Regions from separate parts of the Bacillus sp. NPDC093026 genome, predicted to be linked through region 2. Evidence: predicted binding sites of a transcription regulator. Region 2 holds the regulator's gene; each other region holds the start of a gene.
What was found. Region 2 encodes LexA, which represses DNA repair genes until DNA is damaged. Its sites were predicted from a motif close to CGAACATATGTTCG; they were not measured.

Region 1 (5,343 bases), on a different contig from region 2:
TCGAGTACTTTGACATGCGACCCTTTACGCCCAGAAACAACAGGCGCAAGCACTTGTAGCTTTGTTCTTTCTGGATATTCTAAAATCCGATCTGTCATTTGTTCTATCGTTTGCGACGTAATTTCAATCCCATGTATCGGGCAGACAGGTTTTCCAATTCTTGCATACAAAAGACGCAAGTAATCATAGATTTCCGTCACGGTTCCGACAGTTGATCTAGGGTTCCGGCTTGTCGTTTTCTGGTCAATACTTATCGCCGGAGAAAGACCTTCAATGGCATCTACATCTGGTTTGTCCATTTGACCGAGAAACTGGCGCGCATATGCTGAAAGAGATTCAACGTACCGGCGCTGACCTTCCGCATAAATGGTATCAAAGGCGAGCGACGATTTCCCTGAACCAGACAAACCCGTAATGACAACCAGCTGGTCACGCGGGATATTGACATCAATATTTTTAAGGTTGTGCGCTCTTGCACCTTTCACCTCTATTCGTTCCATAGCCATCAGGCAATCATCCTTCCGCTTTTAGCTCTAGCAATAAATCTCTTAATTCTGCTGCTTTTTCAAAATCAAGCGCTTTTGCTGCATCTTTCATTTCCATTTCGACTTTTTCGATCACTTTTTCTCGTTCTTTTTTGCTCATTTTCGAGAGCTTTGGTGCTGCTTTTGTTTCATATTCTTCCGATTCTTCATGAACAATCGTTGCCTTAATGACATCTCTAATCTTCTTGTGAATGGTTTGTGGTGTAATCCCACACTTTTCGTTATACGCTTCCTGCTGCTCTCGTCTTCGTTTCGTTTCTTGAATTGCAATCTCCATGGATTTCGTTATATTGTCAGCATACATAATGACTCGGCCTTCTGAATTTCTCGCTGCACGTCCGATCGTTTGGATTAGTGATCTTTCAGAACGCAAAAAGCCTTCCTTATCTGCATCTAAAATTGCCACAAGCGAAACCTCAGGAATATCTAATCCTTCACGCAGAAGATTAATACCGATCAGTACATCAAATTTACCAAGACGCAAATCGCGAATAATCTCAATTCGTTCAAGTGTCTTAATTTCTGAATGTAAATAATTGACCTTAATCCCAATTTCCTTTAAGTAATCTGTCAGATCTTCAGACATTTTCTTCGTCAAGGTGGTCACAAGCACTCGCTCATTTTTTTCAACCCTTGCATGAATTTCGCCAATTAAATCATCAATTTGTCCTTCAATTGGACGAACTTCAATCACCGGATCAAGCAAACCAGTTGGGCGAATAATTTGCTCCACGACTTCTGGTGTCTTCTCAAGCTCATATGGTCCTGGCGTTGCAGATACATACACAATATGGTTAATGTGCTTTTCAAATTCATCAAAGGTTAATGGTCTATTATCAAGTGCTGACGGCAGACGGAATCCGTGATCAACCAACACTTGTTTTCTAGCCTGGTCTCCATTGTACATCGCCCGAATTTGCGGTATTGTTACGTGTGACTCATCGACTACAATCATAAAGTCATCTGGGAAATAATCAAGCAATGTATATGGAGTTGACCCAGGAGGACGTAATGTCAGATGTCTTGAATAATTTTCAATTCCAGAACAAAATCCCATCTCTCTCATCATCTCAAGGTCGTATCTTGTCCGCTGTTCAAGGCGCTGCGCTTCAAGCAATTTGCCGTTTTCTCGAAGCTTTTCAAGCTGCTCCTCTAGCTCTTTTTCAATATTGATAATGGCTTTTTCCATTTTTTCTTCTCTTGTGACGAAGTGAGATGCTGGAAAAATAGCGACATGTTCACGATCCCCTAGTATTTCACCAGTCAGTGCATCCACTTCACGAATACGTTCGATTTCATCACCGAAAAACTCCACTCTAATACAATGTTCATCTCGTGAAGCAGGAAAAATTTCAACAACGTCGCCTCGTACCCGGAAGGTTCCACGCTGAAAATCTATATCATTACGAGAATACTGAATATCAACAAGTTTGCGCAGCAACTGATTACGTTCAATTTCCATTTCTGTACGCAATGACAACACAAGCTCCCGATACTCTTCTGGCGAACCTAAACCGTAAATACAGGACACACTGGCAATAATGATGACATCCTTCCGCTCAAATAACGAGGATGTTGCGGAGTGTCTAAGCTTATCAATCTCATCATTTATGCTTGCATCCTTTTCAATAAATGTATCTGTCTGAGGCACATAAGCCTCAGGCTGGTAGTAGTCATAGTAACTAACAAAATATTCAACAGCATTATTCGGAAAGAAATCCTTGAATTCACTGTACAACTGGCCGGCAAGTGTCTTATTATGAGCAATGACAAGTGTCGGCTTGTTCACTTCTTGTATGAGATTTGATACAGTAAACGTCTTTCCCGTACCTGTAGCACCTAACAGCGTTTGATGCTGTTTCCCCTGCCGAATTCCCTCCACGAGCTGTTCAATCGCTTTCGGCTGATCTCCTTGGGGCTGATAGTTAGAAACTAATTCAAAGCGGTCACTCACATCAAAGCCTCCATTCGTTACGAAATCTATCTAATGAATATATTATCATAAAAGAACACAAAAATACGAACTAAAGTTCGTGTCCGAGTTGATTTTTATTTCCAATGAAATATTCCCCTTTTCTACCAATGTAAATGGCCCTCGAAAGGAACTTTCCTTCCAGTATGGAACAAGATGGAGCGAGATATTCCAACAGCAGACAGGAAGCGAAAAAAATAAAGCCGTACTTACTTAATAGTAAGCACAGCTTCCTTTTTAAAAAGGACACACTCCTCATGTACTTCGGCATCAATATCACAAATGATTTTTTTCAGCCTTCTCTCTCTTTTCAATTTCTTTTTTAGCCATAAACAATGCGCCAGCTACTAAAGAAATAATATCTAACCCTACGATAAAGTAGGTCTCTGTATAACCTTTCATATACGAGGCAAATAAAAGCGCTGCTGTTAAAGCAATGCCAACATAGTGATTATAAGTAGCCTTTGAAAATAAAATAACGAGCAGGAAAGGAAAAACAAGAGCAAATATGGCTTTTGTAATCACAAAAATCCTCCCTCTACTATGGTCTACTTCTTTGATTATAGTAAAGATTGACATAATGAACAATTCATCGTTTGCGATTTCACGTTTTTTGAAGACCTTTGATGCATGAATAGGGCACCTCCGTTCTACATTCATCTAGGGAGGAGGAAGCTTTGTTCATTTCCACCACTGTATGCTAAGAAGCTCACTCCGAGCAGATCTTGAACATGATTTTTTGAAGATAAAAAAATGCAATATCAGTATTCAATTATTGAATTTTAACTACAAATTCACTCCATTTCTTCATCCAAAATCTTCTTTTAATATCTTCCAGCATTGATAACTTCGATTTTTTTTCACAATTTTTGTGGTATGCTTTTTGAAAATAGAGGACGCAAAGGAGGAGAAGGATGAAACGTGTGAAATATTACTTGATCTACTTGTTAGCTCTGCTGATTTTCATAACAGGCTGTGGAAAAGACCAGCAATTCACACCACCTAGCAGCTCTCAATCGATCGCTGTTGTCTCACAATTGAAAAAAGCATCCTTTTCAATTATCGATTTGCAAAAGAGTAAGATTGTCTCTTCCGTTCATTTAAAACACCCACTGACTGACTTCATTCAAATCAACAATGATCTGATGATTGCAACAAGTAAAGAAGATCAATCTCTCATTGAAATTAACTTAAAAAAGGGAACAGCAACGGATTATATGAATATGAAAGAAGGGCTGACTTCACTTACATACGATTCTACATCGCACACCTTGTTTGTAGCAGATTCGGAGAAAAACGTGATTTATTTTATTGACACTCAACTTAAAAAAGTCAAAGCAACGGTGAAAACTGGGAAACTTCCCTCCTCTATGACGCTTTCTCCTTCAGGAACTCTGTTTGTTCTAAATGCTGAAAGTCACACCGTTTCAGTCATAGATACAGAAAAAGAAAAAAATATTCGAACAATCTCTGTGCTGGAACGACCTTCTGGTATTCATTTCGATGGTCATTCAATTTGGGTAGGGGGACACGGCAAACCCGGTAGCTTAAATAAAAGTATCTTCGCTTATGACCCAAAGACAGGTAAACAACAGCGTGAAATCAAACTAGGTGTCATGCCAGTTGCATTTTTTTCAGAGAAGGGTTCTTCCATTTTATATGTATTATGCCACGGAGACCATACGCTCTACAAAGTCGATACTGAGGCGAATAAACAACTTGCTTCTGTTGAAACTGGACAAAATCCAAATTATATAACGGCCGGTGCATCATCAATATACGTGAGTAATTTAGATGATAACTCAATATCAGTTATCGACAAAAACACATTTATGATGAAAAACCGACTGCATATCCCTTCAGGACCCTATGCAATCAAGTTGGAGGAAAAGAAATGAAAGAACAAATGCATATTTTAATAGTAGATGATGAGTTAGATATGCTTGAATTAATTGGCTCCTTTTTGCAGAAACAGGGCTTTCACATCACAAAAGCAAGTAATGGCATTGACGCATTAAATCAACTTGAAAATGAACCCGTTGATCTTATTGTATTGGATATTATGATGCCCAATATGGATGGATTTGAAGTGTGTCAACACATTCGAAAATCATCTCAAATCCCCATTTTGTTTCTAACCGCAAGAAGTAGTGAGGAGGATCGAATTAAAGGTCTTGAAATAGGAGCGGATGATTATATTATGAAACCTTTCAGCCTACGTGAGCTCTCTGCAAGGATTGAAACGACTTTAAGAAGAATTAGAGGACTATCCCTAAAACGAAGCCGAATGCAGATAGGTGAAATTGAAATAGATCAAGATGGAAGACAAGTATACCTTCATCAAAAGCCTATTAATTTAACAAGAAGAGAATATGATTTACTCATGTTTCTTCTGCTCAATCAAGGACAAGTTTTTTCCCGCGAACAGCTCTATCAGAAATTGTGGGAATCTCACTCTTCCAATGGCTCTTTGAGAACAGTGGATACACATATTAAAACATTGAGACTGAAATTAAAGGGCGCTGAACGATATGTGAAGACGGTTTGGGGCGTTGGTTATAAGTTTGAGGAGGACAAATGAAGCCATTATCTATTAAAAAGAAAGTGCTTTTATTCATCCTTGCCGTTATCGTTATTGTTGCAGCCTCAGCTCTGGCACTTACCTATTACTTATATCAACAATTATATATAGATAAACAGATTGAATCCTTAAGTCTACAAGGAAAAAAGCTGGCAGAGGTCTATCACACACACGGCAAAGATACATACTTTGCCGATAGAATCAAATGGGCCAATGAATCAAGTCAAGCAAATATTATTTTTACA
Region 2 (5,343 bases):
TTAGCTTCGCTTCCTCACTACCAAGCGGTGCACCATGAACTCCTGACGTTCCAGCGCGGTTTGGAGATCCGAAACCGATTGTCGTTTTCACTTCAATCAATGTAGGTTTGTCCGTACTTTGTTTTGCTTTTTCAATGGCTGCTGTAATCTCTTCAATGTTGTTTCCATCTTTCACGTAGAGGACTTCCCAATTCATTGCTTCAAATCGGTTCTTCACATTTTCAGAGAATGAACGATCTAAATTCCCATCTAAGGAAATATCGTTTGAATCATATAGTACAATCAAACGACCCAAGCCTAAATGACCAGCAAGAGAAGCAGCTTCAGAGGAAATCCCCTCCATTAAGTCACCGTCTCCACAAATGCTGTATGTATAGTGGTCCACAACGTTAAAGTGATCTTTGTTATAGGTTTCAGCAAGGTGTCTTTCTGCAAGTGCCATTCCGACAGCCATTGCAATCCCTTGTCCTAATGGGCCTGTTGTTGCATCTACACCTTCAGTATGTCCATATTCAGGATGACCAGGTGTTTTGCTTCCCCATTGACGGAATTGTTTTAGATCATCAATGCTAAGGTTGTATCCGCTTAAATGAAGCATGCTATATAGCAGCATAGAACCATGGCCAGCAGATAATACAAAACGGTCTCTATTAAACCAATTCGGGTTTTGCGGACTTACGTTTAAGTGGTTTGTCCATAAAGCATAAGCCATAGGAGCAGCACCCATCGGCATTCCAGGGTGACCAGAATTCGCTTTTTCAATTGCGTCTATGGAGAGAGTGCGTATTGTTGCAATAGATTTCATTTCAATCGTTTCCATATAAATCCCCTTCCGTATCTTGTGTACACCATTATCATAAATCTACTGCCCTTTTTTCACAACTATTTCACGTTGAAAAATGAAGGAAATTGTCACAATTAGTTTATCGATCACTTAAAAACTTATACAAATATAAAAAGATGAGAATGTTTTTCTCATCTTATCAAAAAACAAGAAATCATTGCCTATTAATGGAGATTCTGATTTCTTTCTTTTTTTAATTTTTCAGGTGTGACATCGTTTCCTTCTGGGTCAACGATTTTCACGGTTTTGAGTGTATTTTTCATAGAAGAACGAAAAGCTTTTAAATATTCTTCTCTTAATTGCTTTTGTTCTGTTTTTTCATCTTCTGATAAACCGGTCTCTTTCGACTTTTTTGAAAGCTCATTAATCCTTGCAAGCTGTTCTTTAGAAATCATATTAAACTCCTTTAAAACATTTTCTCTACATACTACTAAATATCTTTCTTTTTTACAACAAAACACACTTTAAGTTGAAAGACCCTTTTCATATTCTTGATACCTTCGATGCACCGTTGCCTTTGAAATATCAAAACCGAGCCCTTGAAGAGTGGCGGCAATTTCGGCGAAAGTCATTTTATTTTTTCTTAATCGAACAATTTCTGATATCGGAACTTCAATACGTTCACGCCCAGGCGCTTGTTCGCGGTGTTTCAAATTAAGCGCGGGTTGGTATCCGCGTTCAACAGCTCTTTTCATTCCCCGCTTAATTTTCAGGTTATGAATTTTTCGTTGATATTCTTCAACAATTCCTACAATTTCAATGACCATTTCATCCGCTTCTGAAAGCTCAAGTTCTCCTCTATGCAAGGCGCTATATACCTTTACTTTCTCTTTAAATAGACAATGAAGAAGCGCAATTTTTGCTTGTCCTCTTCCTAGGCGTGTCTCATCTTGAATTAAAACGGCATCTATTGACTGCTCTTTAATCGTTGCAAGCATATCAAAAACACCATCACGGTCTAGATCATATCCGCTTGCTTTCTCTTTAATGACTTTGACGACATTCATTTGATGCATAGCAGCTAACGCTAGAAGTTCTTCTTCTTGTCTCATGAGTGAGGTTTCTTGTTCTTCTTTAACGGTACTCACTCTCGCATAAATCAGTGCGTTCATGTCTTCAATCGACCTTTCTATTGTACTGTTGCAAGTTCGTATACGGCAGGATGCTCTTTTTTGACAGGTATCACAAGGATTTCTCCTGGCTGAATGTCAGTTGAAGCAAGATTGTTGTGTTCAGTTACCCAGTCAATAAACGCATTTTTATCGATTGATTTGCTGTCGTTTACTTGATCGGCAATGCCCCAAAGAGTATCACCTGATTGAACTTCTATTTTAACATATTGATTTGTATCATTATGGCTTGTGACTGCAATAAGTGAGAGAAATATGCCCACGATAAACGAGAATAGCCCAACAAAAATAATAGATTCTTTTAAACTCATCATTTCATCTCTCCTAACAGAATGTGCGTTCGCTCTGATTGTCACTTATTATAGATGCGAACAAACGTTTCTGTCAATCGTTTTTTCGAACCTATGTTTGTACTGTTAGGAAAAACATGCTATAATTTCTTTAAAATTGACGTTTTGAGGTGCAAAAGATGACGAAGCTATCAAAAAGACAACTCGATATCCTGAAATTCATCAAAGAAGAAGTAAAAAGCAAGGGTTATCCTCCATCTGTTCGCGAGATAGGTGAAGCTGTCGGTCTAGCATCTAGTTCAACGGTCCATGGACATTTAGCTAGATTAGAAACAAAAGGTTTCATTAGAAGAGATCCTACTAAACCTAGAGCAATTGAAGTACTAGATGAAGAGGAAATGAATATTCCAAAGAGTGCTGTAATGAATGTTCCTATTATCGGAAAAGTAACAGCGGGCCTGCCCATCACTGCTGTTGAGAATGTAGAAGAATACTTTCCTCTTCCTGAGACATTTGCAGCTCCAGATGAACAAGTATTTATGCTTGAAATTATGGGAGAAAGTATGATTGATGCTGGGATTTTAGACAAGGACTATGTCATTGTGCGCCAGCAAAGTACAGCCAATAATGGAGACATTGTAGTAGCCATGACAGAAGAAGATGAAGCAACTGTCAAACGCTTTTACAAAGAAGACACGCACTTTAGATTACAACCAGAGAACCCGTCTATGGAACCAATTATATTACAGAATGTCAGAATACTAGGAAAAGTAATTGGAGTATTTAGAAATATTCATTAAAAAAAGCCGGCATTTCATTGAACTGACTTAGTCATCTGAGACAAGAATAAAACACCTTTTTAGGCTACCAAAACATCGAATTCTATCGGTGTATGGTAGCCTCATTTGTTTGGATCCGTTCTTCATTGTGATATCTCATTAAACGTGTCTACACGTTTATTCACTTCGCCAAAGGTGTTTTATAGAGATTCATAAATGTAGGTCAGTCTAATTAACTGTTGATGAGAACTGGCTTTTTCTTTTTTTATGAACAAGAATAAGCGAGAATACTTGAGCTAGGGAAAGAACCAAATGTAAAGTTCGGCCATATAAAACCAGTTGTACGACCAAATGGCTGTGAAGAAAGAACATACATTAAAAACACCTGACCATTTCGAAGGAACACAATGGTCCATCGTCTATTACATCCAGCAGCAAATTGAACCGTTTGCTGCCCACCGCTTACACTTTGTTGTGAAATGAGTGGCTGCATACTTTGAGGCTGTGAGACCGCTTGTTGATACTGCGCAAGAATATTCTGTGAGGGAGCTGGCGGAGGTGACTGTCCTCCCAGACCTTGCCCTGCACCAATACCTCCTCCTCCAATTGGTAAGACAGGAAACCCTCCTACTTGAGGTATGGGTAACGAAGGCAACCCAAGAACCTGTCTGTCAGATGCGTATCCATTCCATAAACTGTGATACGGATTATACATTCTTAACACCACTTTCTTAGACATTCATCACGACAGTATATGTGATAAACCAAAAGCGTGCTAATGGTCAAAACAAAAATCTTTTCAAAAGATGTTTTATTCTACTTTAGAACGGTTAAATACGAAGTAAGAATAAAAAATGAAAACTTTCTCTCTTTCTTATACGTTATATAGATAGAAAGAAAAATGAAAAAAACATTTAGATTTAATACTTGTCATATCACTGTAATTATTGTAACATTTGTAACATAAGAAGTTTTCATTCGAAAAGGAGGCAACCGCCTTGAAAAAATTATTTGTCTTTTTAACTGCTGTTATGCTGATGATCTCTTTACAAACAACTACACTGGCCGCTTCCAAAAAACCAGCCGATTTGACGAATAAAGAAGCGTTACATATTGCACTTAATGCAAGGGAACACTTTTGGAGTGCTATGTCAGGTTACAAAATCACTGAACATCCGGACTATACATTAAAAACATTTACTTATAAAGGCATGACTTACAACTACCTTTCTAAAACATTTGATACAAAGAAAAAACTAAACAGCTACTTATCACAAGTTTTCACCAAAAAAGCCATCACTCACGGTTTAAGTGACTATCAGTTCATTGTTCATCAAGGTAAAATGGCTGTTCCAGTCGGTGATGGTGACAACTTGCTAAACTGGGATAAAGCAACTCCTAAACTTGTATCTAAGAAAAACACAATTCGCACATATGAATTCACAGTACCGACTCTTGATGGACGCAAAGTAAAACGCACTGTTACTTATGAAAAAGTACAAAAACACTGGAAAGTAACAAAGATTGATGCTGTGATATAAAAAGCAGACCTTCTAAGAGGTCTGTTTTTTTTATATTGGTGAGCGATAAAGTACGAAATTCATAAAAAGGATGTTCAAACTGAACAGTTATTTGAACGCTTTTAATTCATGAAATCGTCGTTCAATACCAATTAAATGATGTGATGATATGAGAGCGAAGATTTGATGAGCAATCTAATAAATCAATGTCTAAATGCTACTTTTTGTGCACACTGTATGGAGTTGCGGTAACTGCTGTGAGTGCCGCAAATAATTACGTCTCGCCAGTTTGATGTTCTTTCAAGTAAACGAGTAGAAGATATCACCTTTCCGTCAGATGTCACCCTGTCATAATCAGACGTAGATGTGACGTGTGCAAATGAAATGAGAGAATTACAAAATATGTCATTTTTAAATTAGGTGTTTTGCATCTTTTCACCAGTCAATTATTTCACTATGAAACCATCAAAAAAACCGTCACACTTCTCAATTGACGGTTTTTCCCCTTCTTGTTAGCTCCATACATCTTTTACATATCTATATTCATTCGTAAGAGATGTCAGCCAATTTTCAGCTTCTTCTTTTGAACACTGCTTCACAGTTTGGTAAATCTCTATAATCGTGTTTTCTACATCAGGAGCCATGACTTTTCCATCCCCGCAAATGTACATATATCCACCTTGATCAAGTAAATGAATGAGCATTTCTCCATCTTCTTTGATCAAATCCTGAACATACACTTTATGGTCCTCGTAACGAGAGTAAGCCCGGTGGATGCTG
Region 3 (5,343 bases), on a different contig from region 2:
TTTAAAATAAAATTCCGCTCTCTCTATATCATCTGATATCAGATTGAGCTTTTTTTCTGCTGAACGGTAATAAGCAATGGCACTCAAATAATTTCTTTGTTCAAATTCAAACATTCCTCTGAAAAAATGAACATAGTATTCAAGCATATCCGTTAATTTCGTTTGCGAATTTTGTATCATTTCTAGAAGCTTCTTAATTTCTTCATCATTCGAGGCTTTTTTTGCCGGTTCAAAATATTCAAGCATGACCTTATGGCGAAAATCCATTAGCTGGTAAAACAGTAACAGGTTTTGATCCTGTTCCATCTCAAGAATTTCCTGCTCGATTTCGGCCTTCAACCTCTCTGCTTTCATGACATGAAATCCACAAATCTGCCTATACCATTCGTTAATTTTGATTCCAACCTGAGGCGATGACAGCTTGAGCTTCAATTCATTTAGCACCTCCCTCCTCATATACGACGATACATGTTGTATTCTATCATATTTCCTCGAATGGAAAAATATGAAAAGTCATTTTTTGCAAAGTTTTCGGTATCCCGCAATAAACGTTTCCATTGCCTATTTTTCGGCATTTACAGCCTCTATTCGTTTCATTACTATCTTTTCATTTTGTCAAAATGTCATATGAAAACAGTTTTTTGTCGTTTAATAAGATCATTTTTCAAATTAGACAGTCTTCTTGTTTGATGAGATCATAAGCGTACGAAAAAACCCTTTTCAATAAAGGGCTTTTATAAAACATCTGTCACTTGTTCCATATTCTCTTTAATCCAATTTACTGCTAATTCGAGCGTTGGAAATTCTTCCGTTTCAAATGTGACTTCATCTTGAAGGAGCCAAACATCCTTTTTGACTGAATCCATTCCACCTATTGACCAGTGCAAAAGGCTATAGGGATGATTGTTATTTAAAAACGACACCCACGTTTTATTCTGTGCCGTATTTTGTATCACTTTTAGCTTTTGATCCACTACATTTCCACCTTACTTTACAAGTATACCCATTCTCGGGCTGAGTATTTGTTGAGGACTTTTCAACATGAGTGTATTGGCTTTTTCATTAAAATCAATCGTCATTTTATCATCAAAAAATACCTTTTGTGCTGTGTGTATATACAGCTTAAATGATTGATTATGCTTGAGCTCTTCCCACTCACCTGTTCTTTCACTTGTGAGCCAAATCATTGGTACACCGCTTACCGCACAGCCGCATCCATCTGAATCATAGCGAAGAAGCAGTTCGTTTGTTTCATGTTCTGCTTGTCGTTTTTCTATAAATGATGCTGCCGACTCTGTTATTTGAATATACATGACGAACATCCTTTTTTCGTTGATTATTATATTGTAACATATCAATCATCAATTAAACATTCTCATGAACTATGCCAATTCTCGATCAGACTTTATTGCTCGGCGCTGTTACAGCCTTTATCGTTGTTCCTCCTTCCTTTTTAGTAGCTTCATAAAACACTTGATAGAGGATTTTGTCGATCTTTAGTTTGCGGTGGTCTGGATGTACTCCAACAAAGTGAATCTTCATCTGAATGAGATTGTGATAGAAAAACGACTAAAAAGCCGATCAGTTCCTTTTTCAACGACGACAAAACTTGTTTGCTGAAAATGTTCAAAAAATCGCTTTGGCAGTTTTTCACGCAAATCTCTGCCTCTCCACCAGCTTTGAATGACAGATGTGACAGCGTAAAAATCTGATGGCTTCACTTGACGTATCTGATGACTTCGCTCCTTTTCATTTTTGGCTTTACCGCTCTTTTTTTTTTCACAAAAAAGCGATTGTTTCAATAGTCTACCTGTCCGATCAATTATTTGTAAAGACAGACTGAAAGCCCCCTAAGTTTAAAGTTTGAGGGATCTCTGTTCTTTCAGCCGCCATCTCCTTTCAAATCTTCACACTTATTTCAAAAAGTTCACTTTTTGTGCAAAAGTTTCACTCTTTCGTATGGTAAGATGGTTCGTATGGAAAGGGTTAGAAATGTGTTTATTGGAGATGATGATATTGGTTTGGGTCGTTAGTTCGCTTGTTGTGTTTAGTCTTTTGAAGCTGCTTGTCACCTCGCTGCCTTCTGGTGTTGTTGAACGCCTGCTCAGTCGTTTTGCGGTGCATGCAAAAGTAACAGGTGATCAAACAAACATAACTTTTCAAGGTCGCCCGATAGGCGATCAACAAAAATCTGAAATTATTCGACATTTTAATGAAGCGATCTTTATTGAACGCTACTATATTTATCCTGGAGATGAAAAGCGTTTTCTGCAACCGAATGACGGGCCGACACCGCTTATAATGCAAACGAAGCTTGGCAAGCAGGATGTGACCCTTTATTTGTTTCATTACGATGACCATGTGGATGTGGTTCGGCAGTATACCCATAAGCCAAAGAAAAAACTCACAGCTTACCGTTTGCGCTCTGAACCGCTTCAAACCTTCCACACCATGGCACATACCTGAGATTACATTTAATTTGCGTAGACGAAGTGTGAGACACTTCGTCTTTTGAGTTCCTTCTACTATCAAAAGTACAGAAAAAAGCTGAATCATAAACGAAATCGCTTATGATTCAGCTTCTGTCATATTTACTCTATTTTTCCATTAGAAAATTTCGTCGTTTCAATCGTGAGCACAATACCTTCCCATCCACCATTTATGGTATCACTCCTTCATTTTCCATTTCACCATCAAGCTCTCAAAGATATGAATGATTTACCAGTATCTATTTCACCTTCTATTGGTTACAATAAAAACGAACATACGTTCTTAGAGGTGGAAAGCAATGAATGAAAGAGCAATTCTACTTGTCGATATGCAGTCATTTTATGCATCAGTAGAGAAGATAGAAGCTCCTCACTTGGAGCATGTGCCACTCATTGTCTCAGGAGATCCAAAGCGGCGAAGTGGGGTTGTGCTTGCAGCATGCCCTCTCGCCAAGAAACGAGGCGTACAAAATGCATCAAGATTATGGGAAGCACAAGAGAAATGTCCCGAAGCAGTTGTGGTTCGTCCCCGTATGCAGCGTTATCTTGATGTATCTGTCATGATTACAGAACTGCTTGAGCAATACACAGACCTTGTTGAGCCCTATTCAATTGATGAGCAGTTTCTTGATATTACTGGCAGTCTCACATTATTGGGCTCTCCCCGCGATATCGCTCAAAACATACAGACGACCATTATGAATCAGACCGGCATTTATGCACGTGTTGGCATCGGTCCTAATAAAGTACTCGCTAAAATGGCTTGTGACCATTTTGCTAAAAAGAATACATCAGGTATTTATGAGCTCAGTTCAGATCGAATCGCTGCTGATTTATGGCCGCTTCCGATCGGAAAATTATTTGGAGTTGGCAAACGAATGGAACATCATCTAAAACGAATGGGCATCAGCACAATCGGTACGCTGGCCACTTATCCATTAGACCGGTTAAAAAAACGCTGGGGCATTAATGGAGAACTTTTGCAGCGGACAGCTTTAGGCCACGATCCTTCTCCTGTAACCGTTCATACACATGATCAGCAAAAAGCGATTGGACATCACATGACCTTGCCGCATGATTATTCATCCTTTGAGGAGATCAAAGTGGCACTCCTTGAATTGAGTGAAGAGGTGGCAAGACGTGCACGTTTTAAGCACTATCTTGGACAGACGGTCTCTGTCGGTGTAAGAGGAGCTGATTTTTCGCATCCTACAGGATTTCACAGACAAATCAAACTCCACTCTCCCACCCAGTACGGGGTAGATATTGCAGAGGCAGCCATTCAATTGTGTCAGCAGCACTGGGATGGTCAGCCCATTCGTCGTGTCGGCATCACCCTCTCTCAACTCAAGCCTGACAATGAATATCAGCTGACTTTATTTGATCATCATCTAAAAAAAGACAAACTAAGCAAAGTATTTGATGAGATTCATTTCAAATACGGACCTGCTTCATTACTGCACGCTTCGTCACTGACAACCGCTGGGCAAGCTTATCACCGTGCTGAGAAAATTGGCGGTCATTATAAATAGCGGAGGTGAATAACCATGAATCCCAATAAACTAACACCAGGATACAACATCATGTGGGAATCAAGCCGAATGATGCTGCCAGAGCATCGAGAACAGCTACTTGCTCAAAAACGAAAGAAAAAAGAATACGTCCCCCTGCCGCTAAGTGCTGATCAGCTCGAGGACATGAATTTTCTTATGATGCAGTCGATTACCGAGGATCAAGCGATTTCCATTACATATGTATCTTCAGGCATTAAAGCGCAGTTTTGGGGATGGGTCAAAGCCATTCATTATGAAACCAAGCGCGTGAAAATGGTGAATGATGAAGATGTTCTGGAGCTTTCCTTGCAGCAAATTGTAGCGATTGAATCAAGAGCAGACTGTCTTGATTTGTAAAATAAAAGGAAAATCAAAATGGATGAAAGATTGCTTGAAAAAATGCTCGATCAGGGCTTACGGCAATGTGTGGAAAACCACCTGTTTAGCCTTCTGAAAAATCAATGCTCAGCGTGACCTTAAAAATCGGCAAAAGGATGTACCAAAAGAAGATGTACAATCATATTAAGGAAGTTCTCTATGAATTTCTTGCCACATGACTTTGTTTCCTACATTAAATTGTGTATTTAATTTACACAATTTTTCATGTATGATTGGAACATCTTACAAACTCAGGGGAGAAACAGGATGAAAAATAACTTACGTACTTTACATCCACTAAGCTGGACGATCATTATCGGCACCATATTCGGCCGAATGGCGACATCCATGAGCATCCCATTTTTAGCCGTTTATTTGACACAAGTCAAAGGGGCAACAGCCTCTTCTGCGGGATTCATCATTGCTGTCAGCTCGCTCATTGGAATCGTTGCGAGCTTTTACGGTGGCTACATTTCCGACCGAATTGGCAGAAAAAAAGTCATGCTCATGTCCATCTTCGGCTGGACACTTGTCTTTGTCGGTTTTGCGTTTGCAGATGCCATCTGGGTATTCTTTGTCATGAACGCCCTAAACGGACTTTGCCGAGCACTTTTTGAACCAACTTCTAAAGCACTCTTATCAGATGTCACACCACCGAGCATTCGGTTGTTTGTATTCAATTTAAGGTACACAGCAATTAACATTGGCGTTATCTTTGGTCCACTTCTTGGCTTATATCTTGGGTCATCAAAAACCACCATTCCGTTTCTTGCTGCTGCTTTCATTTACTTTCTGTACGGATTAACTCTTGCATGGCAATTCAAGAAACATCCGGTTGCCACTCCAGCAAGCATCAAACAAATTAGTATCAAAAAAGCCCTTTCCATTATCCAGAAGGACACAGTCTTTACCATTATCCTGAT

Region 1: the regulator LexA is predicted to act here: its motif matches at 2,566-2,579, upstream of uvrB (excinuclease ABC subunit UvrB).
Region 3: the regulator LexA is predicted to act here: its motif matches at 2,760-2,773, upstream of ACIQCE_RS09930 (DNA polymerase IV).

What each region holds. Positions count from the first base shown of each region.
Region 1 is NZ_JBIVPN010000002.1:458,015-463,357, reverse strand. It holds gene uvrA (excinuclease ABC subunit UvrA) at 1-506, opposite strand, end outside; gene uvrB (excinuclease ABC subunit UvrB) at 514-2,499, opposite strand; gene ACIQCE_RS07235 (CsbA family protein) at 2,794-3,042, opposite strand; gene ACIQCE_RS07230 (YncE family protein) at 3,432-4,415, shown strand; gene ACIQCE_RS07225 (response regulator transcription factor) at 4,412-5,098, shown strand; gene ACIQCE_RS07220 (sensor histidine kinase) at 5,095-5,343, shown strand, end outside.
Region 2 is NZ_JBIVPN010000001.1:175,954-181,296, forward strand. It holds gene tkt (transketolase) at 1-820, opposite strand, end outside; gene ACIQCE_RS00910 (DUF896 domain-containing protein) at 1,009-1,239, opposite strand; gene ACIQCE_RS00915 (YneB family resolvase-like protein) at 1,309-1,956, opposite strand; gene yneA (cell division suppressor protein YneA) at 1,974-2,285, opposite strand; gene lexA (transcriptional repressor LexA) at 2,444-3,064, shown strand; gene ACIQCE_RS00930 (hypothetical protein) at 3,309-3,758, opposite strand; gene ACIQCE_RS00935 (IseA DL-endopeptidase inhibitor family protein) at 4,042-4,584, shown strand; gene ACIQCE_RS00940 (bifunctional cytochrome P450/NADPH--P450 reductase) at 5,076-5,343, opposite strand, start outside.
Region 3 is NZ_JBIVPN010000003.1:177,546-182,888, reverse strand. It holds partial or broken gene ACIQCE_RS09955 (response regulator aspartate phosphatase) at 1-432, opposite strand, end outside; gene ACIQCE_RS09950 (YqkC family protein) at 735-974, opposite strand; gene ACIQCE_RS09945 (iron-sulfur cluster biosynthesis family protein) at 987-1,313, opposite strand; gene ACIQCE_RS09940 (hypothetical protein) at 1,539-1,802, opposite strand; gene ACIQCE_RS09935 (YfmQ family protein) at 2,017-2,466, shown strand; gene ACIQCE_RS09930 (DNA polymerase IV) at 2,789-4,021, shown strand; gene ACIQCE_RS09925 (YolD-like family protein) at 4,037-4,399, shown strand; gene ACIQCE_RS09920 (MDR family MFS transporter) at 4,688-5,343, shown strand, end outside.